Regions from separate parts of the Streptomyces sp. NPDC045778 genome, predicted to be linked through region 2. Evidence: riboswitches for the same ligand, from Rfam matches in the RefSeq annotation. Region 2 holds a riboswitch; each other region holds the start of a gene.
What was found. A riboswitch is a leader RNA that binds a small molecule or an ion and turns the genes downstream of it on or off. The one in region 2 is predicted to bind cobalamin.
Positions count from the first base shown of each region.

Region 1: it holds a riboswitch for cobalamin, as region 2 does, so the genes downstream of both, metE (5-methyltetrahydropteroyltriglutamate--homocysteine S-methyltransferase) here and AC07GB_RS17350 (ABC transporter substrate-binding protein) in region 2, are expected to answer to the same signal.
Region 3: it holds a riboswitch for cobalamin, as region 2 does, so the genes downstream of both, AC07GB_RS12420 ((2Fe-2S) ferredoxin domain-containing protein) here and AC07GB_RS17350 (ABC transporter substrate-binding protein) in region 2, are expected to answer to the same signal.

Region 1 is NZ_JBWKJZ010000021.1:23,801-33,391, reverse strand. It holds gene tsaD (tRNA (adenosine(37)-N6)-threonylcarbamoyltransferase complex transferase subunit TsaD) at 1-646, opposite strand, end outside; gene AC07GB_RS25315 (hypothetical protein) at 649-783, shown strand; cobalamin riboswitch at 854-1,070, shown strand; gene metE (5-methyltetrahydropteroyltriglutamate--homocysteine S-methyltransferase) at 1,233-3,557, shown strand; gene AC07GB_RS25305 (TetR/AcrR family transcriptional regulator) at 3,605-4,174, opposite strand; gene AC07GB_RS25300 (amidase) at 4,198-5,601, opposite strand; gene AC07GB_RS25295 (hypothetical protein) at 5,588-5,788, opposite strand; gene AC07GB_RS25290 (MBL fold metallo-hydrolase) at 5,993-6,877, shown strand; gene AC07GB_RS25285 (chitinase) at 6,989-8,050, shown strand; gene AC07GB_RS25280 (polysaccharide lyase family 8 super-sandwich domain-containing protein) at 8,236-9,591, shown strand, end outside.
Region 2 is NZ_JBWKJZ010000012.1:50,184-59,774, forward strand. It holds gene AC07GB_RS17345 (FecCD family ABC transporter permease) at 97-1,140, opposite strand; gene AC07GB_RS17350 (ABC transporter substrate-binding protein) at 1,137-2,144, opposite strand; cobalamin riboswitch at 2,300-2,485, opposite strand; gene AC07GB_RS17355 (VOC family protein) at 2,509-2,955, opposite strand; gene AC07GB_RS17360 (AraC family transcriptional regulator) at 2,960-3,832, opposite strand; gene AC07GB_RS17365 (HAD family hydrolase) at 4,029-5,189, shown strand; gene AC07GB_RS17370 (DUF2252 domain-containing protein) at 5,274-6,614, opposite strand; gene AC07GB_RS17375 (hypothetical protein) at 6,704-7,069, opposite strand; gene AC07GB_RS17380 (arsenate reductase family protein) at 7,231-7,599, shown strand; gene AC07GB_RS17385 (hypothetical protein) at 7,751-8,221, shown strand; gene glnII (glutamine synthetase) at 8,401-9,429, shown strand.
Region 3 is NZ_JBWKJZ010000008.1:9,831-19,421, forward strand. It holds gene AC07GB_RS12405 (PadR family transcriptional regulator) at 1-33, opposite strand, end outside; gene AC07GB_RS12410 (SMP-30/gluconolactonase/LRE family protein) at 137-1,099, opposite strand; gene AC07GB_RS12415 (cobalamin-binding protein) at 1,237-2,151, shown strand; gene AC07GB_RS12420 ((2Fe-2S) ferredoxin domain-containing protein) at 2,183-2,590, opposite strand; cobalamin riboswitch at 2,654-2,774, opposite strand; gene AC07GB_RS12425 (cytochrome P450 family protein) at 2,871-4,100, opposite strand; gene AC07GB_RS12430 (TetR/AcrR family transcriptional regulator) at 4,388-5,011, shown strand; gene AC07GB_RS12435 (MFS transporter) at 5,117-6,340, opposite strand; gene AC07GB_RS12440 (bifunctional cytochrome P450/NADPH--P450 reductase) at 6,552-9,591, opposite strand, start outside.

The DNA.
Region 1 (9,591 bases), on a different contig from region 2:
AGGCGTACGGGTCGTCGCGCGGCCCGGTCAGCGGGCGCGGGAAGGCCACCGCGTCCGGCGAGCCCTCGCGGGCCGCGCGGTCGACGGCCGGGCCGCCCGGGTAGGGCAGGCCGAAGACGCGGGCCACCTTGTCGAAGCACTCCCCCGCGGCGTCGTCCAGGGTGTCGCCCAGGTGCGTGATCGGGTCGCGGGCGAGGTCGCGCACGAGCAGCAGCGAGGTGTGGCCGCCGGAGACGATGAGGACCACGCACGGGTCGGGCAGCGGGCCGTGCTCCAGGGTGTCGGCGGCGACGTGCCCGGCCAGGTGGTGCACGCCGTACAGCGGCACGTCGAGCGCGTACGCGAGCCCCTTCGCTCCGGCGAGGCCGACCTGGAGGGCGCCGGAGAGGCCGGGCCCGGTGGTCACGGCGACGGCGCCGATGTCGCCGAACCGCAGCCCCGCCTGGTCGAGGGCGCGGCGGACCACCGGGTTCAGCGCGTGCACGTGGGCGCGGGCGGCGATCTCGGGCACGACGCCGCCGAAGCGGGCGTGCTCGTCCATGCTGGACGCGACGGCGTGCCCGAGCAGGCGTCCGTCCCGGACGAGACCCGCACCGGTCTCGTCGCAAGAAGACTCGATCCCCAGAACGATCCGAGGGGGTGCCATGCGTGTACTCCCGCTTCTTCGGCGTGCCGACCGGCTCCTTCGGCCTGCCGACCGGCTCCACCGGCTCCTTCGGCCTGCCGACCGGCTCCACCGGCTCCTTCGGCGTGCCGACCGGCCCGGCTACTGCCTCTCCATAGTAATTGCAATCTATGTGCAATAAGCAGGGCCCTCCGTCTTCCCCCCTCCCCCGGACAGGGGTTCATCACCTACGCTTGCGGCGCGACTGGTTCGCCCTGCCCGCCAGGCAGCGGCGTCGTAAGAGGGAACCCGGTGGGAATCCGGGACTGCCCCGCAGCGGTGAGTGGGAACGACCGCCGTCATACGCACTGGGTCCGGCACGGACCCGGGAAGCGACGGCCAGTAGGTGACCTCCTCGGAGGTCTCGCCCGCGAGTCCGAAGACCTGCCCGTCGCCCGTGCGCGCCTCGGCGTGCGCGGCTCACCGGTGACCTCGTGGGCGGGTCGGCGTACACATCGGGCACAGGCGCGCGGCCGTCGAAGGCCGTGGCCGGTCGTCCCGGTCTGTCTTCCTTCGCGTTCCCGATCGTCCCGGGACTCACACGACATTGCTCGCGAAGGAGAGTTCTGTGACAGACACGTCCGCAGCCGCGGCGGCACGGGCCACCGTGTACGGCTACCCCCGCCAGGGCGCAGACCGGGAGCTGAAGAAGGCCGTCGAGGGCTACTGGAAGGGCCGCGTCGACGCCCGGGCCCTGCGGGAGACCGCCGCCCTGCTGCGCCGCACCACCTGGGAGCAGCTCGCGGACGCCGGTGTCCACGAGGTGCCGACCGGCGACTTCTCGTACTACGACCACGTCCTGGACACCAGCGTGATGGTCGGCGCGATCCCCGCCCGGCACCGCGCCGCGGTCGCGGCCGACCCGCTGGACGGCTACTTCGCGATGGCCCGGGGCACCGCGGACGTGGCGCCCCTCGAAATGACCAAGTGGTTCGACACCAACTACCACTACCTGGTGCCGGAGCTGGGCCCGGACACGGTCTTCGCGGCGGACGCGACGAAGCAGGTCGCCGAGGTGAAGGAGGCACTCGCGCTCGGGCTCGCCGCGCGCCCCGTGCTCGTCGGCCCGGTCACCTATCTGCTGCTCGCCAAGCCCGCGCCGGACGTCGACCCCGGCTTCGAGCCGCTGACGCTCCTGGACCGGCTGCTTCCCGTGTACGCGGAGGTCCTCGCCGACCTGCGGGCGGCGGGCGCCGCCTGGGTGCAGCTGGACGAGCCCGCGCTCGTGCAGGACCGCACGCCCGCCGATCTGAACGCGGCGGCCCGCGCCTACCGCGACCTGGGCGCGCTCGCCGACCGGCCGAAGCTGCTCGTCGCCTCCTACTTCGACCGGCTCGGCGAAGCCCTCCCGGTGCTCGCCAAGGCGCCCGTCGAGGGTCTCGCCGTCGACTTCACGGGCCCCGCAGCCGCCAACCTCGACGACCTCGCGCGGGTGGGCGGCCTGCCCGGCAAGCGCCTGGTCGCGGGGGTCGTCGACGGGCGCAACATCTGGATCAACAACCTGGAGAAATCCCTCAGCACCCTCGGCACGCTGCTCGGGCTCGCCGACCGCGTGGACGTCGCCGCCTCCTGCTCCCTGCTGCACGTGCCGCTGGACGCCGCCGTCGAGCGCGACATCGACCCGCAGGTCACGCGCTGGCTCGCCTTCGCCCGGCAGAAGACGGCCGAGCTGGTCACCCTGGCCCGGGGCCTGTCCCGGGGCACGGACACCATCGCCGCCGAACTCGCCGCGAACCGCGCCGACCTGGCCTCGCGCGCGGGCTCCGCGCTCACCCACGACCCGGCGGTGCGCGCCCGCGCCGCCGCCGCGAGCGCCGCCGACGCCCGGCGCGCGCAGCCGTACGCCGAGCGGGCCGCGGCGCAGCGCGCGAGCCTGGGCCTGCCGCTGCTCCCGACGACGACCATCGGCTCGTTCCCGCAGACCACCGAGTTGCGCGCGGCCCGGGCCGACCTGCGCGCGGGCCGGATCGACGAGGCCCGGTACGAGCAGCGCATCGAGTCCGAGATCCAAGCGGTGCTCTCCTTCCAGGAGAAGGCGGGCATCGACGTCCTGGTGCACGGCGAGCCCGAGCGCAACGACATGGTCCAGTACTTCGCCGAGCAGCTCACGGGCTACCTCGCGCCCCGGCACGGCTGGGTCCAGTCGTACGGCACGCGCTATGTGCGGCCGCCGGTGCTCGCCGGTGACATCTCGCGCCCGGAGCCGATGACGGTGCGCTGGACCGCGTACGCCAACGCGCTCACCGACCGGCCGGTCAAGGGCATGCTGACCGGCCCGGTGACGATGCTCGCCTGGTCGTTCGTCCGCGACGACCAGCCGCTCGGCGACACCGCGCGCCAGGTGGCGCTCGCCCTGCGCGACGAGGTGAACGACCTGGAGGCGGCGGGCACGTCGGTGATCCAGGTCGACGAGCCCGCGCTGCGCGAGACGCTGCCGCTGCGCGCGGCAGGCCACGCCGCGTACCTGGAGTGGGCGACGGAGTCCTTCCGGCTCACCACCAGCGGCGTACGTCCCGAGACGCAGATCCACACCCACATGTGCTACGCGGAGTTCGGCGACGTCCTGAAGGCCATCGACGACCTCGACGCGGACGTCATCAGTCTGGAGGCGGCCCGCTCGCACATGCGGGTCGCGGACGAGCTGGCCGCCGCGGGCTATCCGCGCGAGGTGGGTCCCGGCGTGTACGACATCCACTCGCCGCGGGTGCCGAGCGCCGACGAGGCGGCGGCCCTGCTGCGCAAGGGCCTTGAGGCCATCCCCGCCGAGCGCCTCTGGGTCAACCCGGACTGCGGCCTGAAGACGCGCGGCTGGCCGGAGACCCGGGCGTCCCTGGAGAACCTGGTCGCCGCCGCGCGCCAGGTCCGGGCGGAGCTGGCGGCGCGGGAGTCCTGACGCGCGGGGCCCGGTGGCCGGGGGCGTCCCCGGCCACCGGGCCCCGCTCAGCGGGCGCCCGCCTCCAGGACCGCCTCGACCAGGCCCCGCGCGACCTCCGGTGACAGGCCGTCCGGCCGGAACAGGATGCGGAAGAGCAGCGGCGCGACCACGTGGTCCATGACGGCGTCGCGCTCCGGCAGCGACCGCTCGCCCCGCTCGGCGGCGCGCGCGAGGAGCAGGTCGATCTGCTCGGCGGAGTAGTCGGAGCAGCGGCTCGCGTTGCCGCTCTCGGGGTCGCCGAGGAGCGCGTCGCGCACATAGGCGCGGCCCGGCGCGGACGACATCTCCTCCAGGAAGTGCTCGGCCCAGGCGATCAGGTCGGCGCGGAAGTTGCCGTGGTCCGCCGGCTCCGCCTCGGGCCTGAGCCGCTCGACGGCGACGTCCGACAGGAGTTCCTGGAGGTCGCCCCAGCGGCGGTAGACCGTGGACGGCGTGACCCCGGCCCGCGCCGCGACCAGCGGGACGGTCAGGGCCGCGCGCCCCTGCTCCGCCTCCAGCTCGCGCACGGCGGCGTGCACGGACGCCTGCACCCGGGCGCTGCGCCCCCCGGGTCGGGCCATGGGCCTGGGACTCATGCCGTTCACCTTAACGCGAATTCCTAGCTTCTACGGGGACGGGGCCGGGGGCACGGCCCCGCCCCCGGCGCGAGCACCCCCGGCGCGAGGGCCCCCGTGTCCGGGCGCGTCCGTTCGTACGCGCGCCCGGTCCGCAGCAGGGTCCGCTCCTCGCGCGGTCGCCCGATGAGCTGCATGCCGAGGGGCAGGCCCGCACTGTCCCGGCCGGCGGGCACGGTCAGCGCGGGCAGTCCGGTGATGTTCGCGGGCGCGGACAGGCGTACGTAGGCGTCCGGCACGGTCTCCGTCGTGCCGTCCGGCCACTCCACGGTGTCCTGCCCGGTGCGGGCGGCGGTCAGCGGCACGGCGGGTGCGGCGACGACGTCGACCTCGTCCAGGAGCCGCGCCCACTTTTGGCGCATCAGGGTGCGGGCGCGCTGGGCCCGCAGGTAGTCGCCCGCGTGGAACAGCTCGCCCGCCTCAAGGAGCACCCGGACGTCGTCCCCGTACAGCTCGGGCGTCGCGCGCAGGGTCCGCTCGTGGTTCGCGCTGGCCTCGGGGACCATCAGGCCCCACTGGACCGCCTGGATGTAGCGGGTCATCGGGATCCGTACGTCGACGAGTTCGGCGCCCAGGTCGCGCAGCCGCTCGACGGCGGTCCGTACGGCGGCTTCGACGTCGGGGGTGACGCGGTCGAAGTAGTAGTTCGCGGGGACGCCGACCCGAAGGCCCGTCAGGTCCTCTTCGGTGAGCGGGAGGTGGGTGTCGCCGGTCAGGGCCGGGAGCACGAGGGCGGCGTCCTGGACCGTGCGCGTGATCGGGCCGACGTGGTCGAGGGACCAGGAAAGGGCGGTCACGCCGCGCGTGGGGACCAGGCCGTAGGTGGGCTTCAGACCGACCATGCCGTTGAGCGCGGCGGGGACCCTGATGGAGCCGCCGGTGTCGGTGCCGATCGAGAAGAGCGCTGCTCCGGCCGCGACGGCGACGGCCGAACCGCCGCTCGACCCGCCCGCGACCCGGTCGGGGTCCCAGGCGTTGCGGGTCTGCGGCGTCGTCAGGCCGTAGGCGAACTCGTGCGTGTGGACCTTGCCGAGGAGCACGGCGCCCGCCGCGGCGAGCCGGGCGGTGACGGCGCTGTCGGCCGCCGCCACGTGGCCGTCGCGCACGCGTGAACTGGCGCTCGTGGGCTGCCCCTTGACGTCGATGAGGTCCTTGAGGGCGAGCGGTATGCCGTGCAGGGGGCCGCGGGCGCGCCCTGCGGCGAGGTCGCGCTCCGCCTCCTCGGCGGCGCGGCGGGCGGCCTCGGGCCGTACCTCCACATAGGCGTTGAGGCCCGGCTCCACCTCGGCGGCGCGGTCCAGGACCGACGCGGTCAGCTCCACCGGGGACAGCTCGCGCGCGGCGATCGCGGCGGCAGCGGCGGCGAGGGTCAGCTCATACGGCCGCATCGCGCACCTCCGCCCCGGCGGGCGTGGGCGCCACGCCGGTGAGGTCGAGTTCGCGCAGGGTCGCGACGACGGCGTGGATGTGCGCGGCGGTGGCGGCCACGGCGTCGAGTCGCTCGTCGGCCAGCGGGAGCCCGGCCCGCTGGGCCCAGCGGGCCGCTTCGCGGCGGTCGAGGTCGGCAGGGGTCATGGGGGCGTGTCCTTCCAGACGGGACAACAAAAGCTAAGAGTTTGCTTTAGGTCACCTTAGGGGCTAGCCTCCACTAAAAGCAAAGGCATTGCTTTTAGCTGGCTGGGCGGTCGCGTGCGGCCTGCGGCGGCCCCAGAGCACCCTTTCGAGCCCCAGAGCACCCCCTCAAGCCCCAGAGCACCCCTTCGAGCCACGGAGCACCCCATGAACCACCAGCCCATCCCCAGCCCCACCTGGACCGTAGGGAACCTCGCCGTGCACCGCGTCGACGAGATCGACTTCCCGCCCGAGACGGGCGCCTGGCTGCTCCCCGACGCCACTCCTGACACCGTCGCCCAAGCCCCCTGGCTCACCCCGGACTTCGCCGACGACGAGGGCGTGCTGCGCGCGTCCAGCCACAGCTTCGCGTTCACCGTCGACGGGCGGCGGATCCTCGTGGACACGGGCATCGGCAACGGCAAGGAGCGCGCGCTGCCCGCCTGGAACGACCTGGACACCGACTACCTCGACCGGCTCACCACGGCCGGGTTCCCGCCCGACTCCGTCGACCTGGTGATCCTCACCCATCTGCACGCCGACCACGTCGGCTGGAACACCCGCCTGGACGGCGGTAGTTGGGTGCCGACCTTCCGCAACGCCCGCTATCTCACCACGCGTACGGAGTGGGACCACTGGGCGGCGGCGGACATGGAGGAGTCCCGGCGCCAGATGTTCCGGGACTCCGTGGACCCGGTCCACGCGGCGGGCCTGCTCGACTTCGCGGACATCACGCAGGGCCCCGTCACGCTCGCGCCGGGCCTGCGCCTCCTGCCGGCCCCCGGGCACACCCCCGGCCAGGTCGCCGTCGAGCTGAGCGACGGCGACGCCACCGCCCTGATCACCGGGGACGCCGTCCACCACCCCGTCCAGCTGGCCCACCCGGAGATCAACAGCTGCGTGGACATCGACCCCGCGCTCGCCCGCAGGACCCGCCGCGCCCTGCTCGGCTCGGCCGCGGACACCGGTGCGCTCCTGCTCGGCACCCACTTCGCCCCGCCGACAGGGGGCCGTGTCACGCCTGAGGGCGACGGCTGGAGGCTCGGCGTCTGACGCCCCGACAGTTTCATATTGGACCAGACCTATTGACGACAGGTCTATACCTACTTACCGTCTGCCGCATCACATCCCATCCGCAGCAAGGCCTCCCCGAGGGAGCACGCCATGATCGGTCGGACGGTACGTCTGTTGGGAGCGGCCCTGGCGCTGGCCTTCGCGGCGCAGTTGCCCGCCGCGGCGGCGCCGGACGCGCCGGCGGCACCGCGGGACGAGACCTGCGCGGTCAAGTCCAAGCCCGCGGGCAAGGTCCTCCAGGGCTACTGGGAGAACTGGGACGGCGCCTCGAACGGGGTCCACCCGCCGTTCGGCTGGACCCCGATCACCGACTCCCGCATGGGCGCCCACGGCTACAACGTGATCAACGCCGCCTTCCCCGTGATCCGCTCCGACGGCACGGTGCTGTGGGAGGACGGCATGGACGCCACCGTGAAGGTGGCGACCCCGGCGGAGATGTGCCAGGCCAAGGCAAGCGGCGCCACGATCCTCATGTCGATCGGCGGCGCGGCGGCCGGGATCGACCTGAGTTCGAGCGCGGTGGCCGACCGTTTCGTGCAGACGATCGTGCCGATCCTGAAGAAGTACAACTTCGACGGGATCGACATCGACATCGAGACCGGCCTCGTCGGCAGCGGCAACATCAACCAGCTGTCGCCGTCCCAGTCGAACCTCATCCGCATCATCGACGGCGTGCTCGCCCAGATGCCGCCCAACTTCGGCCTGACGATGGCACCGGAGACCGCGTACGTCACGGGCGGCAGCGTGGTGTACGGCTCGATCTGGGGCGCGTACCTGCCGATCATCAAGAAGTACGCGGACAACGGCCGCCTGTGGTGGCTCAACATGCAGTACTACAACGGCAGCATGTACGGCTGCTCCGGCGACTCCTACTCCGCGGGCACCGTCCAGGGCTTCGTCGCCCAGACCGACTGCCTCAACAAGGGCCTGAACATCCAGGGCACCACCGTCAAGGTCCCCTACGACAAGCAGGTGCCGGGTCTCCCCGCCCAGCCCGGCGCGGGCGGCGGCCATATGTCACCGAGCCTGGTCGCCCAGGCCTGGAACCACTACAACGGCGCCCTCAAGGGCCTGATGACCTGGTCGATCAACTGGGACGGCTCACGGAACTGGACCTTCGGCGACAACGTCAAGCGCCTCCAGGGGCGTTGAGCCCCACCCCTCCTACGGCCCCCCATCGACGTCCCCCGGCCGGCGGCACCATCCGCCGGCCGGGGGACGTCGTCGTGCCCGGGCCCGACCGGATCGCCCCACGCCGGGCCCACCCTCTTGCCCGGGCCCCGCCCCTCTGCTTGACTCCGCCCGCCGACAGGCCACCCCCACTCGCGGAGGACCCCATGGACCTCACCCGCAGACGCCTGCTCTCCGCGCTCGCCGCCGCCGGGCTGCTGAGCGCCCTCCCCTCGCGACAGGCGAGCGCCGCCGACCGGGACCGCCTCGTCGCCAACGTGGTGGCCGTGTTCGCCGGGACCGCGGAGTCCAACGGCAGGCCCGAGACACGGCCCAAGCTCGACGCCGTCGAGCGCACCGCGCGCGCGAACCTGAAGGCGCTCGACGCCGCCGGGCCGGACGAACTGTTCGACGGCCTCGTGCTCGGCCGCGACGAGGCCAACCTCAACACCGCCTTCCGCAAGCTCTACGAGATCGCCCTCGCCACCCGGACCCCCGGGCTCCCGGCCCCCGGCCTGTACGGGAACACCGCCGTCCAGCGCCGCGCCGTCGACGGCCTCGTGTGGCTGCACGAGCGGTACTACGGCGACCAGGCCAAGGGCTACTACGGCAACTGGTTCCACTGGGAGATCGGCATCTCCCAGCACGTCAGCAAGACGCTGGTCCTCCTTGCCGACGCGGTCCGCGCGTACCGCCCCGAGCTGATCCGCACGTACGTCGCCTCCATGGACGCCTACCTGCGCAACGGCGTCGGCGGGGACGTGAACCTGGACTCCCGGTTCCACACCGGGGCCAACCTCGCCGACATCACCACCAACCGCGTCCTCCAGGGCGTCCTGCTCGCCGACGACGCGCGGGTGCGCAAGGCGCTCACCGACCAGCTGACGGTGTTCGCCACCATCGACCCGTACGACCTCAAACACGGGGTGACGGACGGCTACTACGCCGACGGCTCGTTCCTCCAGCACTCCTCCGTCGCCTACACCGGCTCGTACGGCAAGGGGCTCCTCACGCGGGTGGTGCAGACCCTGAAGTTCCTCGACGGGACGGGGTTCGCGCACGGCGAGGAGCTGGTACCGGTCGTGCTGCGGTGGGTGCGCGACGGATTCGCCCCGGTGATCTTCGAGGGCTGGATGATGGAGATCGTCAAGGGCCGGGCGGTGTCCCGCACCGACAGCGGGTACACCGACGTGGGCGTGGTCGTCGAGGCCGTCGTGGACCTGGCCTCGCTCGCGCGCGGCGAGGACGCGCGCGCCCTGCGGAGCTATGTGAAGCACGTGCGGCACACGTCCCGCGTCGCCCCCGATCCGAGCCGGTTCGTCTCCCCCGTCAGCGTCGTGCGGTACGCCGACATCGTCGACGACGCCTCCGTCCCGGCCGCGGACCTCAACCCCGCCGCACGGTGCGTGGCCTTCAACGCCATGGACAAGACCGTGCACCGCCGCCCCGGCTACGCGTTCGCGCTCGCCCGCAGCTCGGACCGGATCAGCAAGTACGAGTACATGAACGGGGAGAACCTGCTG
Region 2 (9,591 bases):
AGGAACCCAAAGGGAAGCCCCCAGGAAGCCCCACAGGAACCCAAAGGGAAGCCTCCGGGAAGCCCGCGGGGAACCCCACAGGAAGCCCCACCCGCTTCACCCGCCCCTCCTCGTCCGATAGAGCACCAGCACGAACGCGGGCACGCCGATCAAGGACGTGACCACGCCGACCGGTACCTCCTGGGGGTCCAGGAGGGTGCGGGCCAGGGTGTCCACCCAGATGAGGAAGACCGCGCCGGTCAGGGCCGTCACCGGCAGCAGGCGGGCGTGGCGTGGGCCGGTCAGCGCGCGGGCCGCGTGCGGCAGGGTCAGACCGACGAAGCCGATCGCCCCGGCGGCGCTGACCAGGGCCGCCGTGAGCAGGGCCGTGGTGCACAGGAGGAGCAGCCGGACCCGGGTGACGTGCACGCCGAGGGCGGCTGCCGCGTCCTGGCCGAAGGCGAACGCGTCGAGCGTGTGGGCCTGGGACAGGCAGATCGCCAGGGCCACGGCGAGGACCGCCGCGCACAGCGCCACGTCCGTCCAGTCGGCCCCGCTCAACGAGCCGAGCAGCCAGAACAGGACGCCGCGCGTCGTCTCCGCGTCCGCGGCCGTCAGGATGACGAAGGAGGTGAGGGAGGAGAAGAGCTGCATGGCCGCGACCCCGGACAGGACGACGCGGTCCGTCGTGGCGCCCAGGGCCTGGCTGAGGAGCAGCACGAAGCCGAACGCGCACAGGGCACCGGCGAAGGCCCCGCCGGAGACCGACACCGCTCCCCCGCCCACCCCGAGGACGACCACCGCCACCGCGCCCGTCGACGCCCCGGAGGACACGCCGAGGACGAAGGGGTCGGCGAGCGGGTTGCGCAGGAGCGACTGGAGGACCGCGCCGCACACCGCGAGGCCCGCCCCGCACACGCCCGCGAGCAGGGTGCGGGGCATGCGCAGGTTCCAGACGATGCCGTCGCGCAGCGGGGTGAGCCGGGCCTCGCCCCAGCCGAGGTGGGCGGCCACCGCGGCCCAGACGTCCGGTACGGAGATGTCGGCGGGGCCGATGGTGACGGCGAGGGCCACCGACAGCGGGAGGGCCACCAGGCCCGCCGCCCACAGGAGCGCCGCGCGCCAGGCGCCGCGCACCCGCTCGGCTACGGCCGTGCTCACCGCGCCAGGCCGAACTCGCGCAGCCCGGCCGCGACTTGTTCGATGCCGTCGACCGTGCGGATCGTGGGGTTCAGGGCCTGGCCGCTGAGGAGCACGTACCGCTTCTTCTTCACGGCCGTGAGGTTCTTGGTGACGGGGTTGGACTCCAGGAACTTGATCTTCTGGCGGGCGCTCTCGGCGGACTGGGCCCTGCGGGTGAGGTCGCCGATGACGAGGACGTCCGGGTCGCGGTCGGCCACGGTCTCCCAGTTGACCTGGGGCCACTCGGCGCGCGTGTCGGCGAAGGCGTTGCGGACGCCGAGGGCGCGGGTGATGACGCCGGGCGCGCCGCAGCAGCCCGCGATGTAGGGCGCCTTGGAGTCGGAGAACCAGTACAGGACGGACGCGTCGGACGACTTGAGGGTGCGCTTCGCCTTGGTGACGCGGGACTTGAGGTCCGCGACGAGGCGCTCGCCGCGCCCCTCCACGTGGAAGATCCGGGCCAGGTCGCGGATCTCGCCGTAGACGGTGTCCATGGTGAGCGTCTTGGTGCGGGTGCCGTCGCCGTCGCCGCTGTTGTCCTTGCCCGCGCAGTCGGTGGGCGAGACGTAGACGGGGACGCCCAGCTCGGTGAACTTGGCGCGGTCGGCGACGCCGCCCTTGCCGACGGTGTAGAGGAACGACGCGCTGACGAAGTCCGGCTCCTTGGAGAGGACCTTCTCCAGGGACGGATAGCGGTCGGCGAGGCGCTCGACCTTCGCGTTCTGCTTCTTCAGCCCTGGCAGGACCGGGTCGGTCCAGGTGCCGGTCCCCGCCATGCGGTCGGCGAGGCCGAGGGAGAGCAGGATCTCCGTGGAGCCCTGGTCGAGGGAGACCGCCCGCTCGGGCGGGGAGGTGACCTCGACCTTCTTGCCGCAGGCGGTGACCGTCACCGGGTAGCCGGCGGCCTTGGCCCCCTCGTCCCGCCGCTCGGCCGAGCCGCCGCCGCAGGCGGTGAGCAGGAGCAGGCCGCCTGCCGCGAGCAGCGCCGTGAGGCGCGCCCCGGGTGTGGTGCGGGCACCGGGGACGGTGCGGGGACGGGCGGCCGCGCGGAGTGCGCGAGGGGCGGATGAGGGCACAGGTCTTCCCGGGTCTCATGGCTCATGCGCGGAGCCTGGTCTGCGAAACCCCGCCGCCCGGCGCGCGGACGGCGGTGCCAGCAGGTCTTCGGACTCGGGTTCGTCCGGGCGGGGCCGCCTTCCCGGATGTCCGGTGACATCCAGTGGCCGCTGGTCCCCCCGTCCCCCTCACCGCTGCGCGTCAGTTCCGGATTCCCACCGGATTCCCTGGCCCGGGTGCGGGCACGACTGGCGTGCGCAAGCTATCACCCCGGCGCGGGCCGGCAGGGCGTCACCCCTGCTCGGGGTGCGGCTCGCCGCGGTAGGTGCCGAAGGACCACTTGTTGCCCTCCGGGTCCGCGACGGCGAACTCGCGGCTGCCGTACGGCTGGTCCTCGATCTCGCGGATGACCTGCACGCCCGCCTCCTTGAGGCGTTGGTGGAGGGCGTCGACGTGGTCCGTGACGACGTACGCGCCGAACGTGCCCGGCCGCAGGCACCACTCGGCCGACTCCGGGTCGTACGAGCCGAGCATGACGCCGCCGCCCTCGGGCCAGTCGAGCTGGGCGTGCGCCACGCGGCCGGCGTCCTCGTACACGGCGGTGCGCAGGAAGCCGACGGTGGTGACGAGGAAGTCGATGAGGGCGGGCGCGTCGTGGGCCTGGAAGGTGGGCCAGACATCGGGGGCGCGCAGCTTCGGCGAGGTGTGACCGTTCTGTACTGCTTCGGTGGTGTTCATGCCCTCAGCCTTCGCCGTCGCGGTGCCCTCCGGCTTGGATATTCCGGCACTCTTCGGCCAGCCAGGCGCTCGGGCTCGCGTCCGTGTACTGGCGGAAGTCGCGTACCAGGTGGGAGTGGTCGTAGTAGCCGCAGTCGGCGGCGACGCGGGCGAGGTCGGCGGGGGCGCCCGCGACGACCGCGCGCACGATTCGCGCCTTCGCGTGCTGGAAGCGCATCAGGCGGGCGGCCTGCTTGGGCGTCACGCCGGTCTCGGCGCGGAACAGGGCGGTCAGGCGGCGCTCGCTGAGCGCGACGTGCGCGGCCAGGCCCCGCACGGTGCCCGCGCCCCGGTGCCGGGCGAGCCAGGCCCAGGCCTCGGCGACCTCGGGGCGCACCGGGGCGAGGCGCCCGGCGTCGGCGGCGCGGCGCGCCAAGTAGGCGTTGAGGCAGGCGAACCGCTCGTCCCAGCCGTCGGCCGCGCACAGCCGCTCGCGCACGTCGGCGGCGATCCGGCCGAGGACGTCCGTGCCGTCGGCGACGAGCACGCCGGTCAGTTCGGCGGCCGGGAGGCCGAGGAGCGAGCGGGCCGCGAGCGGGTGCACGGCGAGCTGGATGCCCGCCTGGTGCTCGGGCTGCACGACGTACGCCGGGCTCTGGTGCAGGCCGCCCACGACGATGCCGGTGCGCACCGCGCCGGGCCCGGTGGCCTGCCGCGCGGTGCGGCCGGTGACCACGGGCCCGTCGAGCGAGAAGATCAGCGTCAGATACGGGGACGACAGGCCGCGGTGCAGGCCCGGCGCCTCACCGCGCGTGCGGTAGCCCACGGCGGACACGACCTTGCCGCCCTGCTCCGGCGGGAGCGGGGCCCGGACGAACTCGCGGAGGGCGGTGTCCATGCGTCCATTGTGACCGTACGAGGGGATCGGGCGCGGGCCGGGTGAGGGCCCGGGGGCGGGCCCGTATCTACCCGCTCCGCCGCGTCCCATGCCCGCCACGCACGGTGACATCGATCATGGGAATCGCCTCCGCGCGCTCGTAGCATGTCCCGCCGCTCCGCACGGGGCGGCGCATCCCTCCCGAGGAACGGACACCATGGCTGTACGAGCACGAGGCGGAGCACACGGCAGGGGCAGGCGCGCGGCGCTCGGGCTCGTGGGGGCGGTCGCGGCGGCGGTGTTCGCGGGCGGCGCGCTGGGGCCGGGCGCGCACACCGCCGACGCGAGCCGGGCGGGCGCGCCGGGCCGCGCCGCCGCGGACCGGCTCGCGCACTGGCCGAAGCCGGTGGCCGCCGAACTCGGCAAGGTCATCGCCGAGAACGAGCACAAGGGCGCGTACGCCGTCTTCGACGCGGACAACACGACGTACCGCAACGACCTGGAGGAGGCGCTGCTCCCGTTCCTGGAGATGAAGGGCGTCCTGACCCGGAAGTCGATGGACCCGTCGCTGAAGGTCATCCCGTTCAAGGACACGGCCACGCACAAGGAGAGCCTCTACAGCTACTACAACCGCCTGTGCGAGGTCGACGACCAGGTCTGCTACCCGTGGGCCGCGCAGATCTTCTCCGGCTTCACCCTGAAGACGCTCAAGAGGTACGTCGACGAGCTGCTCGCGTACGACAAGCCGATCCCGGCGACGTACTACGAGAACGGCAGGGTGACGCGGACCGAGGTCCACCGCCCCGCGTTCTCCCCCGGCATGCGGGAGCTGTACAAGGCGCTGCGCGCGCACGGGATCGAGGTGTACGTCGTGAGCGCCGCGAGCGAGGACCTGGTGCGGATGGTCCTCGCCGACCCGAAGTACGGGTACGGGGTGAAGCCGCGGAACGTCATCGGCGTCGGCCTCCAGTTGAAGGACCCGCGGACCGGCCGCGTCACCAGCGCCCGTAAGGAGATCGCCGAGGGCCGCTTCGGGCCCAAGGACCGGGCGCGGCTCGCCCGCTACGAGCTGACGCCGCGCCTGTGGGCGCCGCTGACCTGGTACCAGGGCAAGCCCGCGGCGATCTCCACGTACATCGACGAGTGGAAGAAGCCCGTCCTCGTGGCCGGGGACACGCCGGTGAGCGACGGGCCGATGCTCTTCCACTCGGCGGACGTGGCGAACGGCGGCGTGCGCGTGTGGGTCGACCGCAAGGACAGCTACATGAAGCAGCTCGACGCGATGAAGCGGAAGAACGCCGCGCGGCAGCGGGAGTTGGGGCAGCCCGTCACCGCGGACAAGCGGTGGCTCACGGTGACGCCGGAGCAGCTCGGCTAGGGCCTGGGCGTGCCGCCCGTCCCGTCCAGGCGGCGGAACGCCGCCTCGGTGCCTCACACCGGGGGCCGCGGGTGCCGGGCCCCTTCAGTACGCCGTGGTCGCGGGGAGGGCCCCGGCCTCGATGGCGCTGGTCAGGACCTTGTGGTCGGTCGCGTTCTGGGCGGCGTAGCGCACGGCGAAGGCGGCGACGGCCCGGTCGAAGGTGTCGGCGGAGCCCAGGTAGGCGGCGATGGCCACGCGGTCGCCGGAGCGGGCGTGGGCGCGGGCGAGGGCGGTGCCGCAGAGCCGTGCGTGGACGAGGAGTTCGGCGGGTTCGAGCGCGGCGATGTCCACGGAGGCCTTCGTGTCGCGCAGCCGGCGCCAGTAGTAGGCACGGCCCCGCGGGCCCGTCATCGAGCCGAGGAAGACGTCGTCCGCGGCCTGGAGCAGGCGCTGGCCCGCGACGACGCGCCGGCCCGGGTGGAGGGTGGGGCCGGCGGGCAGGTGCTCCTCCAGGACGGACGGCACGGCGTCCTTGATCTGGAGGAACAGCGGGTCCCCGGCGTCACGGCCGGTGAGCAGCACGACGAAACAGCGGGTGCCGACGCCGCCGACGCCGTCGACCTTGCGGGCGGCGTCGACGAAGCGGTAGCGGTCGAGCAGGAGGCGGCGCTCATCGGCGAGCGTCGAGCGGTAGTCGCCGAAGATCTTGCGCAGGGCCGCCATCTCGGGGGCTCCCACCGGTTCGAGCAGGGGCGGGTCATGGACGATGCGGCGGCGGCCGTCGACGACTTCGGTGAGCTTGCCGAGGGGCTTGAGGCGGGTGCGGTGGCCCGCGCGGTCCGGGTGGGCCGCGGCGTGCTCGCGGTGGCGCGCGGAGCCGGTGAGGCGCAGCAGGCCGTCCGCGCCGACACGGGCGTACCAGACGTCCAGCTCGCCCTTGCGCGCCAGGCGCCGGACGCCGGTGCGGTAGGCGGTGACGGTGGCGAGGGCCGCGTCGTGGGCCCCGCCCTCGCCCCCGCCCCGCTCGCGGACGGCCACGGCGACGCTGGCAGCGAGGCGCTTGACGTCCCATTCGAAGGGGCCGGGGCAGGTCTCGTCGAAGTCGTCGAGGTCGAACAGGAGGCGGCGCTCGGGCGAGGCGAACACGCCGAAGTTCAACAGGTGCGCGTCGCCGCAGAGCTGGACGGTGAGGCCGGTGTGGCGCTGGGCGGCGAGGTCGCCCGCCATGACGGCGGCGGACCCGCGCAGGAACGCCAGCGGGGACGCGGCCATGCGGCCGTAGCGGACCGGGAGCAGGTCCTGCACGCGGTCGGCGGACTGCCGCTCCAGGACGGTCACCGGGTCGGGGCGGTCCGCCGAGGGGATCCAGGCCCCGTGCGAGGACCGGGAGGCCCGTTTGCGGGCGGCCTTGCCCCGCTCCGCGCGCTCGGCCGCGGTGGTCATGGGCGGTCCCCTCTCGGCGGGCGGGCGGGCCCGGGACACCCCGGGCCCGCCCCTCTGCCGTGGTCGGGCGGTGCTCTCCCCCTGGGCCGTCAGCGGTTGTAGCGCATGAAGGCGCGCACCATGTGGCACGTGGTGCCCGACGGGGGGTGGATGCCCACCGTCTCGGCCATCGTGCGTATCCGGACGTTGCTCGCCTGGTTCGGCACGTACACGCCCGCGTCGAGCAGGGCGATGGCCAGGCGCATGGCCTTCAGGCGGCGGTTGTGCGTGATGTACCACTCGCGGGGGCGGCCGGGCGGCAGGGGGTGCTTCTCCATCGGGACGTACGGGACGTCGAACAGCGGCTGCTTGACCGCGCACGGGGTGCGGCGGGACGAGCGGGACGAGGTGCGGTCACGGGAGCGGGCGGTCGGCTTGGCGGGCGCGGACGGGACTGCGGCAGCGGGCACGGACATCCTCCTGTCGCGGTTCGGGAACCCTCGCGGGCCCCTTCGAACATTGCTTCCATTCTACGTGCCGGCACTGACAACCGCCTGCGCCCAGAATCGCAATCTCCCCTGGCCAGAGGGGGTTTGAGGGGGCGTGGGGCGGATGGTTCGGAGGTAGCGTGTGCGGCATGGAGATCTGGATCAACCCCGCCTGTTCGAAGTGCCGCAGCGCCCTGACGCTGCTCGACGCGGAGGGCGCCGCGTACACGGTGCGCCGCTACCTGGAGGACGTGCCCACCCCCGACGAGATCCGCGAGGTGCTCGGCAGGCTCGGCCTCGAACCCTGGGACATCACCCGCACCCAGGAGGCCGCCGCCAAGGAACTCGACCTGAAGGACCGCGCCCGCTGGCCCCGTGACGCCTCCGGCCGCGAGGCGTGGATCGAGGCGCTGGCCGCGCACCCCAAGCTCATCCAGCGGCCGATCATCACCGCGGACGACGGCACGGCGGTGGTGGCCCGCACGGAGGAGGCGGTACGGGACGCGCTCGGCCGCTAGCCGCCCGACCGAGCGGCAGACCGGTCGAGCAGCCGCCCGACCGAGCAGCAAGAGCGGGCAAATCTTTACAAATCCCTGCACATCGGTACGTAGGGTGGAGCGCTCCACCCGGGCCGGTCCGGCGGCGCGGGAGAAGTGAAGGGAGCGCGCCGTGCGGAGCTGGCTGGCCGGAGGCGTGTACGGCACGGTGCTCGCGAGCGCGCTGCTCGCCGCGCTCCAGTCCGAGGGCGAGCGCTTCACGCCGTACTACGACGCCGCCTGGGTCATGGTCACCGCGGGCACGGCCGCGCTCGCGCACGGCTACGCCCACCACATGGCCACGCACCGGCCGGGCAGCGGCAGCCACCGCTGGCGCCAGCTCGGCTGGGCGCTCGCCGACGAGTGGCCGGTGGTCATCGCCTGCTGGCCGACCGTCGCACTGCTCGTGCTCGCCGGGGTCATGGGCTGGCCCGAGCGGAGCGTCACCTACACGGGGCTCGTCCTGAACGCGGGGCTGCTCTTCGGCTGGGGCACCTTCGCCGCCCTGCGCTCCGGCTACCGCAGGCGCTCGGCCGTGCTGATCGGCGTCGCCGACGCGGCGATCGGGCTGCTGATCGCCGCGGCCAACGCGGTGATCAAATAGCGCCCCGCCCCGGCCGGGACCGGCCCCGCGGGGTGATCCGCGCCACTCCCGCCCCAGGTAACACGGGGTTCACACATGGGCAACGGTCGGGAAATCGCGTGTTGACAGGCTGCCGTCATCGCCACGGCCCGCAGCACCCGCACGACTGCGCCGTACCAAGTGTTCTTAAGGATGAGCCCGTGACCTTCAAGGCTGAGTACATCTGGATCGACGGCACCGAGCCGACCGCCAAGCTCCGTTCCAAGACCAAGATCCTCACCGATGACGCGAAGGGCGCCGAACTGCCCCTGTGGGGCTTCGACGGCTCGTCCACCAACCAGGCCGAGGGCCACGCCTCCGACCGCGTCCTGAAGCCGGTCTTCACCTGCCCGGACCCGATCCGCGGCGGCGCCGACATCCTGGTCCTGTGCGAGGTCCTGAACACGGACATGACCCCGCACCCTTCCAACACGCGGGCCCTGCTCGCCGAGGTCGAGGAGCGGTTCGCGGCGCAGGAGCCGATCTTCGGCATCGAGCAGGAGTACACGTTCTTCGAGGGCGACCGCCCGCTCGGCTTCCCCGTCGGCGGCTTCCCCGCCGCGCAGGGCGGCTACTACTGCGGCGTCGGCTCGGACGAAATCTTCGGCCGTGACATCGTCGAGGCTCACCTGGAGAACTGCCTCAAGGCCGGTCTCGGCATCTCCGGCATCAACGCCGAGGTCATGCCGGGGCAGTGGGAGTTCCAGGTCGGCCCGCTGTCCCCCCTCGAGGTCTCCGACCAGCTGTGGGTGGCCCGCTGGCTGCTCTACCGCACGGCCGAGGACTTCAAGGTCTCCGCCACCCTCGACCCCAAGCCGGTCAAGGGCGACTGGAACGGCGCGGGCGCGCACACCAACTTCTCCACCAAGGCCATGCGCGAGGGCTACCCCGCCATCATCACCGCGTGCGAGTCCCTCGGCGAGGGCTCCAAGCCGATGGACCACGTCAAGAACTACGGCGCGGGCATCGACGACCGCCTCACCGGCCTGCACGAGACCGCTCCGTGGAACGAGTACTCGTACGGCGTCTCCGACCGCGGCGCCTCCGTCCGCATCCCCTGGCAGGTCGAGAAGGACGGCAAGGGCTACATCGAGGACCGCCGCCCGAACGCGAACGTCGACCCGTACGTAGTGACGCGGCTGCTCGTCGACACCTGCTGCGCGGCCCTGGAGAAGGCCGGCCAGGTCTGACCGTTCCGTACGCCGTGCCGGTTTTCGTGAGGGGCGCCCGCCGCTGTGGTGGGCGCCCCTTTCGTGCCGCTCAACGTCCCTTGTCAAGGGCGCCACTTCACGCCATCCACATGCCGAGACGGCGTATCAACGTACGAGAGGGGTCCGCCGGACCCGCTCCCA
Region 3 (9,591 bases), on a different contig from region 2:
CAGGGAGACGAGAATCGCGTGCTCAAGCGCCATGCCCGAATCCTTCTATGCAACTCGTTGCATAGACAAGCGACGCAGGGCAGGTGAGACGCGGCTCACCCGCCCCGCGGCGCCGCGCCCTGCGCGGGCAGGGGGCTTACGCGGGGTCGGCGCCCGCGGGCACTTCGTAGATCTTCCCGTCGACGCCCGCCCGATAGAATTTGCCCGCCGAGAAGCCGCGGTCGCCGTGGCCGTAGGCCACCTGGGTGGAGAGGTGCAGGCCCGACTCCACCGCGCACAGGCGTCCGTCCTCGACGCGCCAGATCTGGCCCGCGGCGTGCGTGGTGATCAGCGGCCGCCCCTTGCTGTCGAGGGTAAGCCCGTCGGGCAGGGCGAGGACATCGGACGGGGCCACCGAGATCCAGCGCCGCGGGTGTGCCGGGTCGGCGGCCGGGATCCGGTAGAGGCCGGGGGCGACGGTGGTCTGGACGACGTAGACCTGCTGCCCGTCCGGAGAGACGGCGACGCCGTTGGGCTGGGGCACTTGGGCCCAGGCGGGGTCGACCTCGCCGTCCGGCGTGACGCGGCCGATGTTCCGCCCGCCCAGCGTCGTGGTGTACACGGTGCCGTCGGCCGCGAGGGCGACACCGTCGATGCCGCCGAGACCGGCGGCGTACGTGCTGACCTCGCCGGTGTCCGGGTCGACGAGCAGGAGCTTCGACGTGGGCAGCGCGTCGCCGGTGAGCGAGTGCAGAAGGTCGTTGCCGGTGCCGACGAGGAGGCGGCCGTCGTCCCGCACGACGATCCCGCCGTTGGCGCCGACATCGCCGGTGAGGGGTACGGGGGTGCGGCCCGGCGCGTCGATCCGGTAGACGCGGCCGGAGAAGTACGCGGTGGCGAACATCCTCCCGCGCTCGTCCACGACGATCGACTCGACCCAGTCGGGGACGCGTGCCACCTGGACCGGCGCGCCCGCCCCGGTGGCGGCACAGGCCGGTGCCGCGGACGCGGGGGCGGGTGCGAGCACACCCGCGGCCGCGGCAAGGAGGGCCATCGACAGGATGCCGCGGCCCGGCCGGCGCACGGCTCCGCGGAGCCTCCGGCTCACCTTCAACGTCATCGGTTCCCCTCCGTCGTCGGGTCGGTCCGCCCGGCGCAGTATCGGCTCCGGCGACCGCGAACACCACCGTCGGGAGGCGTCGGATCGGCCACACCCGTGCGGGGCGCGGACGGTGGCTCACGCCTTAGGGTCGGCGTATGCGCATCGTGTCCCTGCTCCCCGCCGCCACCGACCTCGTCGCCGAACTCGGCCTGGTGGAGCGGCTGGTCGGGCGCACCCATGAGTGCGACTGGCCGCCGCAGGACGTGGCGTCCGTCCCCGTGGTGACGGGCGCCGACCTGGACCAGGACGTCTTGAGCAGCCGGGAGATCTCCGACGCGGTGGGCGGGTCGGCGCACTCCGGGTCCTCGCTGTACACCCTGGACACGGAGGCGCTGGCGGCGCTGCGGCCCGATGTAGTCCTCACGCAGGACCTGTGCGACGTGTGCGCGGTGTCGTACGAGAGGGTCAGCCGCACCGTGCGGCTCCTGGACGCGGACACGCGGGTCCTGAGCCTGGAGCCGCGCACCCTTGAAGACGTCCTGGACTGCCTGGTCACCGTCGGCTCCGTTCTCGGTGTGCGGGAGCGGGCCGAGTTGCGCCGGGGGGAGCTGCGGGCCCGCCTTGAGCGGGTGCGCGCGCTGACCGCCGGGCGCGAGCGGCCCCGGGTGGTCGCGATCGAGTGGCTGGATCCGCTGTGGCCCGCAGGACACTGGGTGCCCGAGCAGATCACTGCCGCCGGGGGCGAACCGCTCCTCGCCGCGCCCGGCGAGCACACCGGGCCCATGACGTGGGACGCGGTGCGCGCCGCCCGCCCCGAGGTGCTGCTCGTCCTGCCGTGCGGCTTCCCGCCCGAGCGGACGCTGCGCGAGTCGGACCTGCTCACCCGGCTGCCCGGCTGGTCCGGGCTGCCGGCCGTCCGGTCGGGGCGCGTCTGGGTCCTGGACGGGCCCGCGTACTTCAACCGGCCAGGGCCGCGTGTCGTCCGCGGGGCGGAGGTGCTGGCCCACGTCCTGCACGGGGTGCGCGCCGGGGCGGCGGTGACGCCGGCCGAGGCGCGCCCGCTCCGCTGACGCGGGGGGGCGCGCCGCCCCGGCCCGGCGTTCAGGGCAGCGCGCGGCGCCGCGGCGGGCTGAACGCGTACAGGTCGAGGATCTCCGGTCGCGGCGCGATGCCCGGGCCTCCGGCGCGGACCCAGGCGACGATGTCCTCGGTCGCGTCCGCGTCGTTGACCAGGCCGAGCCACACCGGCCGGGCGCCCGCCGCCCGGCCCGCCGCGGAGGGCTGGACCACGATGACGTTGGCCTGGTCGCACACGTCCAGGCAGGCGGAGACGCGCACGGGCGCCTCGGCCCGCAGACGCGCGGTCTGCTCGGCGTGGTCGACGCCGGTCACCTTCGGGCTGCCGCAGCAGCAGTCCCGGCACACGACGACCCGGCAGGGCGCCGGGGCGGTGGCCGACTCGAAACTCCTCGCGGTGCCGGACGACGTCCGGGCCGGTCTTGCGGGCATGCCGCGTCCTGCCTCTCTCCGGGGAGATCCGCCCCGGTGTTCCGTGGAGGAGGCGACCGCGTGAGTCTCCTGGCTCTCGGGTCGTCGCTCGTCCCGGCCTTCCCACCCCCTGGGGGCGGTGGCCGGTCGGGACGCGCTCGCCGATCACAGTGGCGGGACCGCGCCGGATTCACACCGGCTTCCTCGGACCGCCGTCGCCTTGTTCGCCCGTCATCATTCCATCCGGCCGTACGTGACCGGCCGGGGGCCCGTTTCCGGTGCCGCGCCCGCCGTACGAGCGTCAGTGGCCGTACGAGCCGTACAAGGTGACCGGCAGGGCCTGGACGCTGTTGCTGACGAAGGACGGCAGCGGCACCAACTCGCCGGGCGGCACGGCCAGCTCCATGCGCGGGAACCGCCGGAACAGGGCCGGCAGGGCGATGCCCGCCTCCAGGCGTGCCAGGGCCGCGCCGAGACAGTAGTGCGGGCCGTGGCCGAAGGAGAGATGCTTCGGCTGCGGGCGTGCGAGGTCGAACTGGGCGGCGTCGGCGCCGAATTGCCCGGGGTCCCGGCCCGCTGCCGCGTAGGAGGCGAGGACGGCGTCGCCGCGGGGGATCACCACGCCCCCGATGGTGATGTCGTCGAGGGCGTAGCGGAGCGGGAAGTGCGCGACGGGCGCGTCCCACCGCAGGGTCTCCTCCACCACGGCCTCCCAGGGCCGGTGCCCTGCCGTGACGGCGGCGCGCTGTTCGGGGTGGGTGAGCAGGGCCCTGGTCGCGTTGGTGATGAGGTTGAGGGTGGTGCCGTGGCCCGCGACGAGGACGAGGACCAGGGTGCCGATCAGCTCCGGCTCCGAGAGCCGGTCCCCGTCGTCGCGCGCGGCGATCAGATGGCTGGTCAGGTCCTCGCGCGGCCGCTGCCGCCGTGCGGCGACGAGGTCGGTGAGGAGGGCGTGCAGGCGTCGCTGGGTGGCGAGGGTCTCGTCGGGCGTGGTGACGCTGCTGGTGAGGCTCGCGGAGAGGTTCCGGAAGTCGTCGTAGCGCTCCTCGGGTACGCCGAGGAGGTCGCCGATCACCGCCATGGGCAGGGGATAGGCGAAGTGGCGGCGCAGGTCGACGGCGTCGCCGCCGCGCCCCGCGAGGTCGTCGACGAGGTGGCGTGTGATCGCCTCGACGCGGGGCCGCATCGCGGTGACGCGTCGCGCGGTGAAAGCCTGCGTGACGAGGCCGCGCAGGCGGCGGTGCTCCTCGCCGTCGGCGGTGGTCATGCCGCGGTTGGTGACGAGGCTGATGAGGGGCCACCCTTCCGGCACCTCTCCCGCGCGCAACGCGGACCAGTGCGCCGGGTCCTTGGCGACGCGAGGGTCCGCCAGGAGTGCCTGGAGGAGTTCGTGACGGGTGAGGACCCAGGCGGGCACTCCACCGGGCAGTCGCACCCGCACGACCGGGCCGAGCGCGCGGAGCCTCTCGTTCTCGCCGTGGAGGTCACCGGCGCTCGCGTCGAGGCGGATGAGGGGGGTCTGGGTGTCCACGGGTCACCTCTCGCTGGAGTCGAGGACGGGGGTCGTTCGCGGAGCGTGTGCGGTGACGGGCCTGGGACGCGCCCTGGGCGCCCCGGAGCGTGCGCGGGCGCCGCGCGGGGCGGATGTGCGCGGGGCGGGGTCTGGATCGTACGGTCGGACCCGGTCGCGGAGAAGAGCGCGGGCGAGGCCCGTCGGGGTGCCCGGGGAGGGATTCCGGCCGACTTGGTTCAGCCGACTGGGTTCAGCCGACTTGTTCATACGACTTACTCAGTCGACTATGTCGCTACTATGTACCCATGGCTCATGTGACCGCGGCCGAGCGCCGCCCCCAGCTGATCAAAGCGGCCATCGCCCTCATGACCAGGGAGGGGGTCGCCGCCGGAAGCACCCGCGCCATCGCCGCCGAGCTGGGCGTCGCGCAGGCGACGGTGCACTACACCTTCGGCACGAAGGAGGACCTCTACCGGGCTGTCATGCGGCAGCTCAGCCAGGACCTGGTGGCCCAGGCCAAGGCGGCCGCGCCCACGGAGGCCGGATTCGAGGAGACCGTCGCCGCCCTGGCCACGGCGACGTGGCACACCCTGCGCGAGCAGCCGGCCAGTCATCAGCTGCTCACCGAGCTGACCATGTTCGCGCTGCGGACACCGACGCTGCACGAGGCGCTGGAGAGCCACTTCCGCGAAGTGACGGACGTGACCGCGCAGTTGGTGGAGGAGGCGGCCGAGCGCACCGGGCAGCGGCTGGCCGTGCCCGCCGAGGTCATCGCGCGGTTCTGGCTCGCGGGCTTCGACGGGCTCGTCCTGCAACGCCTGGCCCTGCCCGACGAGGAGGCCGAACTGCTCTGCCTGCGGGCCCTGGTGTCCAGCGTCGTGGCCCTGGCGGGCGGCAAGCTCGACCTGCTGCCGTTGCCCGGGACCTGAGGTGAGGTGACGGTACGCGAGAGCGGCCACCGCCCCTGATTCGGTGTCAGGGGTGGTGGCCGCTTCGCGTGGTGCGGGCCGGGGCACCGGAGGCGTGGCGCCGGCTCAGCCGCTCTTGGCCATCGACGCGGCCTCGGCGCGCTGGTCGCCGTCGATCGTCGCGCTGGCGACCGTCATCCGCAGCGGCGGCAGCGAGGCCACGAAGGTGCCGAGCGCCAGCAGGAGGGCGAGTACCCCGGCGCCCGCCGAGTCCAGGACGGCGCCCACGGCCAGCGGGCCGATGCCGGTGCCGAGCGCACTCGCTCCGCTGAGGGAGGCCACCAGGCGCCCGGTCGGGTCGAGGAGGGCCGCGGCCGCGAGGGTCTGCACCAGGACGGCCAGTTGGCAGGCCTGCCAGAGCACGGCCGCGACGGTGAAGAGCACCGGGTCGTGGGTGAGGACCAGGGCCGCCATCGACAGGGCCTGCGCCGTGATGAAGGCGGCCAGGGAGCGCGTACGGCCGAAGCGGCGTGCGGCGACCGGGCCGAGCGCGGCCCCGGCGAGGGCCACGACACTGGACACGGCGAGGACCACCGACACGGCGGAGTGGGACAGGCCGGAGTGCTCGCGGCCGAGCACCGAGGCGTAGGCCCAGGCGCCCTGGGTGACCGCCCACAGCAGCGCGATCGCGCCGAGGAGCATCCACGAGGGGGTGGCCGCCCGGTTCCGCGCGGGGGCCGGGACGGTGGCCGGTGCGCCGGCGTCGTCCGAGGCGGTGCCGCCGGTGGCGGGTCCGTCGGGGAGCCCTCCCACCAGGGGCCACGCGAGCACGCAGCACAGCGCCATGACGAGGAAGCCGGTACCCTCCCCCACGCCGTGGTCGACCGCGGGCACGGCCATGATCAGCAGGGCGGTCACGGCCACGGTGCCCGCGATGGTGACCGCGGACGCCTTGTCGGCGTCGTCGGTGGCGGCGATCGCGGCCGTGGCCGCGGCGTAGACCGCGCCGAGCCCGGCGCCCAGGACGAGGTTCGCCAGGATCAGGGTCGGTACGTCGCTCGCGGCGGTGGCTCCGGCGAAGCCCGCGCAGGCGACGGTCAGGCCGATGCGGGTCATGCGCACGCGCCCCGGCCGTGCGGCCCGCGCGGCCATGAGCAGCGTGACGACCGCGGTGGCCATGAGCTGCGTCGCGCCGACGAGTCCCGCGCCGGATTCCCCCAGCGAGAACCGGGCGGAGAAGTCGTCGACGAAGACGGGCATCAGGTTCGCCCCGCCGTTGCCCAGGGTCGTTCCGGCGATGAGCGCCACCGCGACGCCGAAGGTCAGGACGGCTGTCCTGGGCGCCGTCACCGGTGTCTCCGCGGGGTGGGGTGGGCCATGGGCGCGGCTGCTCGGCGTGGGGTCGGGTGTGCGAGGGCCATCGGAGTCCTCTCGGGGATCGGTGGTCGGTAGTCGGCAGGAGGTGTGGAAGCGGTGCTTCGGGGCCCGGTGGTCACGGGCGCGTCGGGCGTCCGTGACCACGGGGCGGGGCGGGGTGGGTCGAGGAGGCGGGCCGCCGGTTTCAGCCGGTCCAGACGTCCTCGACGTAGCCGCCGGAGCGGATGAGGCCGTCCAGCCAGTCGGTGGCCCGCGCGTCGTCCGCGCCGGTGTGCTCGCGGTAGACGGCCATGAACGCCTCCCGTACCGCGGGGGCCATTCGGCGGCCGTCGCCGCAGACGAACACCCGCCCGCCCGCCTTCAGGACGTCCCAGACCTCGTCGCTCTCCCGGGCGATGCGGTCCTGGACGTAGCGGGCGCCGTCCTCGGGGGCCTGGGAGAAGACGGGCCGCATGCTGACGGCCCCGGCCGTCCCGGCCGCTTCGAACTCCTCGCGGTGCAGGTAGTCGACCTCCGGGTGGTCGCAGCCGAAGTAGCACAGGAGCGTGCCGGTGGACCCGGTGTGCACGCGGTCGAGGACGGCCCCCCGGAAGGGGGCGAGACCGGTGCCCGCGCTGACCAGGATGACCGGGACCGCGTCGTCCGCGGGCAGCCGGAAGGACTCGCCGCACGGGAGCACCCTGGCCTGGACGGTGTCACCGGCCCGTACGTTCTGGACGTAGTGCGAGGCGATGCCGTGGAAGGTGCCGTCGCCGGCGCGGTGGGGCGCGGCGAGCAGCGACACCATCAGGTCGATCTCGCCGGGGCTGGCCTGCGCGGAGGACGAGATGGAGTAGTGGCGCGGGCGCAGCACCGGGAGGAGTTCCAGGAAGCGCGTGAACGGCAGTTCGCAGGAGCGGTAGCGCTCCAGCAGGTCCAGGACGCTGAGCCCGGTGGCCGTCACCTGCTCGTGGAAGGCGTCGGCGGCAGCCGAGGCCAGCTCGGCCAGGGGGCGGTGCTCGGGCGGGCAGGCGGTGTGCTCGGCGAGGACGGCGACCTGCTCGGGCGTGGCCGGGGTCTGGAGTTCCACGAAGTCGGTGAGCAGCCGGCGCAGGGCCAGCGGCCGGTCGACGGGCAGGGTGTTGCGGGCGCGGCGGCGGGCGCTCAGGCGCACGGTGCGCTCCGGGTCGAGGCCGAAGCGGCTCACGGCCCGCTGGACGAGGGCTTCGGGGTTGCGCGGCAGGACGGCCAGGTGGTCGCCGGTGCGGTAGGTGACGCCCTCGGGCAGCCGCAGCTTCAGGTAGCGCTTGGAGCGGCCCAGCTCGTGCTCCATGTCGACGAGTTCGTACGCGTCGAGCACCTCCATGTGCTGGACGCCGTGCCGGGCGGCGAGTTCGCCGGTGACGGAGGCGGTGGCGTCCTCCAGCTCGTACAGGCCCTGCTCCGCGGAGTCGGGATCGGGTCGCGCGGCCTCGCCGTCGGTGGTGCCGTACCGGTCGAGCAGGGCCGTCCACAGGTCCGCGGTCCAGCGGTCCACGGTGCCTGCGAAGTCCCCGGATGCGTCCGCGGCGCCGCGCTCCAGGAGCGGGGTGGCGCCCGCGGCGGCGAGCCGCTGTTCGATGAGGGTCGGCACGTGCTGGTAGGTGGCGGCCCAGTTGCGGTCGCCGACGCCGAGGACGGCGTACCGAAGGCCGTCGAGGGCGCCCGGCTCCAGGCCTTCCAGCCAGGTGACGAACTCGGCGGCGTCGTCGGTGGGCCGGCCGTTGTAGGAGGCGGCGACGATCACCACGGGCCCGTCGGCGGGGTCGAGCTTGCCGGCGCGGTCGTCGAGAGGGGCGACGGCGGTGGTGAAGCCGTGGTCGTCGCCGTCGGCGGCCAGGTCGCGGGCGAGCCCCGCGCAGGTGCCCAGGTTGGAACCGTGCAGCACGGTGAGCGCGGTCGCGGCGGCGCGGCGGGCCGCGAGCCGGTCCTCGCTCACGGGCGCCGCGCTCGCGGCGGCGGGCAGGCGGCGCTCACCGCTCGTGCGCCGGGCGAGCCGCAAGGTGAACGCGTCGGGCTTGATGGTGAGCGACTGCTTGATCGTGAGCTGGTAGTCGGTGTGGTCGAGCAGGCGGTAGCGGTGGACGAGCAGGCCGAGGAGCAGCGTGGCCTCGTGCAGGGCGAACTGCCTGCCGATGCAGGCGCGTTCGCCGCTGCCGAAGGGCTTGAAGAGGTGGACCGGGCGGGCCGCCTCGCGCTCGGGCGTGAACCGGTCGGGGTCGAACAGCTCGACGTTCTCGCCCCAGGCGGGGTCGCGGTGCAGGGCCGGGGTGAGCACCATCAGGGTCTCGCCCCGGCGCACGGGGTAGGTGCCGCCGATGACGGTGTCCTCGATCGGCTCCACGGCGAAGGCGGGCGCGGTCGGCCAGAGCCGCAGGCTCTCGTTGAGCACTTGGCGGATGTACGTCAGCTTGCCGATGTCGCCGTACGCGGGCGCGGGCGCGTCCGCGTCGCCCCACAGCGCGTCCACTTCCGCCTGGGCGCGGGCCAGGACCTCGGGGTGCTTGGTCAGGTAGTGGAGGGCGAACGACAGGGCCCCGCTGGTGGTCTCGTGCCCGGCGATGAGGAACGTGATCACCTGGTTGCGGATGTTCACGTCGTCCAGGGGCTCACCGGTCCGCGCGTCACGGGTGTGCAGCATCCGTCCCAGGAGGTCGTCGGTGCTGGTGTCCCCGGACGCCCTGCGCTGCCGGATCACCTCGTCGACCAGGTCCGTCATCAGCGCGGCGTCCTTGCGGAACTGGTCGGCCTGCTTCCAGCGGAACACCTCAGTGCCCGGGATCGACTCGCCCTTGACCTGGGTGAAGGCGAGCGCCCTGCTCATCGCGTCCACAAAGGGGTGTGCGTCGTCGCGCCCGAACGACTCGAAGTCGTAGCCGAACCCGCAGAGTCCGATCGTGTCGAAGGTCAGCCGGGTCATGTCCTCGGGCACGTCCACCGGTCCCTCGCCGGCCATCCGGTCCCACTTGACGATCAGCGAACGGGCGACGTCCAGCATCGTCGCGTGGTAGCCGCGCATGGCCCCGAGCGAGAAGGCGGGCATCAGGATGTCGTGCGCCTTCTGCCAGTTGGGCTCGTGGTGGAAGGCCGTGAAGAGGCCGTCCCCGGCGATCTCCCTGATCTCCACCAGGTCCCCGTGCACGTTCTTGCGGAACCGGGTCTCGTCCGCCAGCTCGGCCACCAGGTCAAGGCCGCCGACCATCACG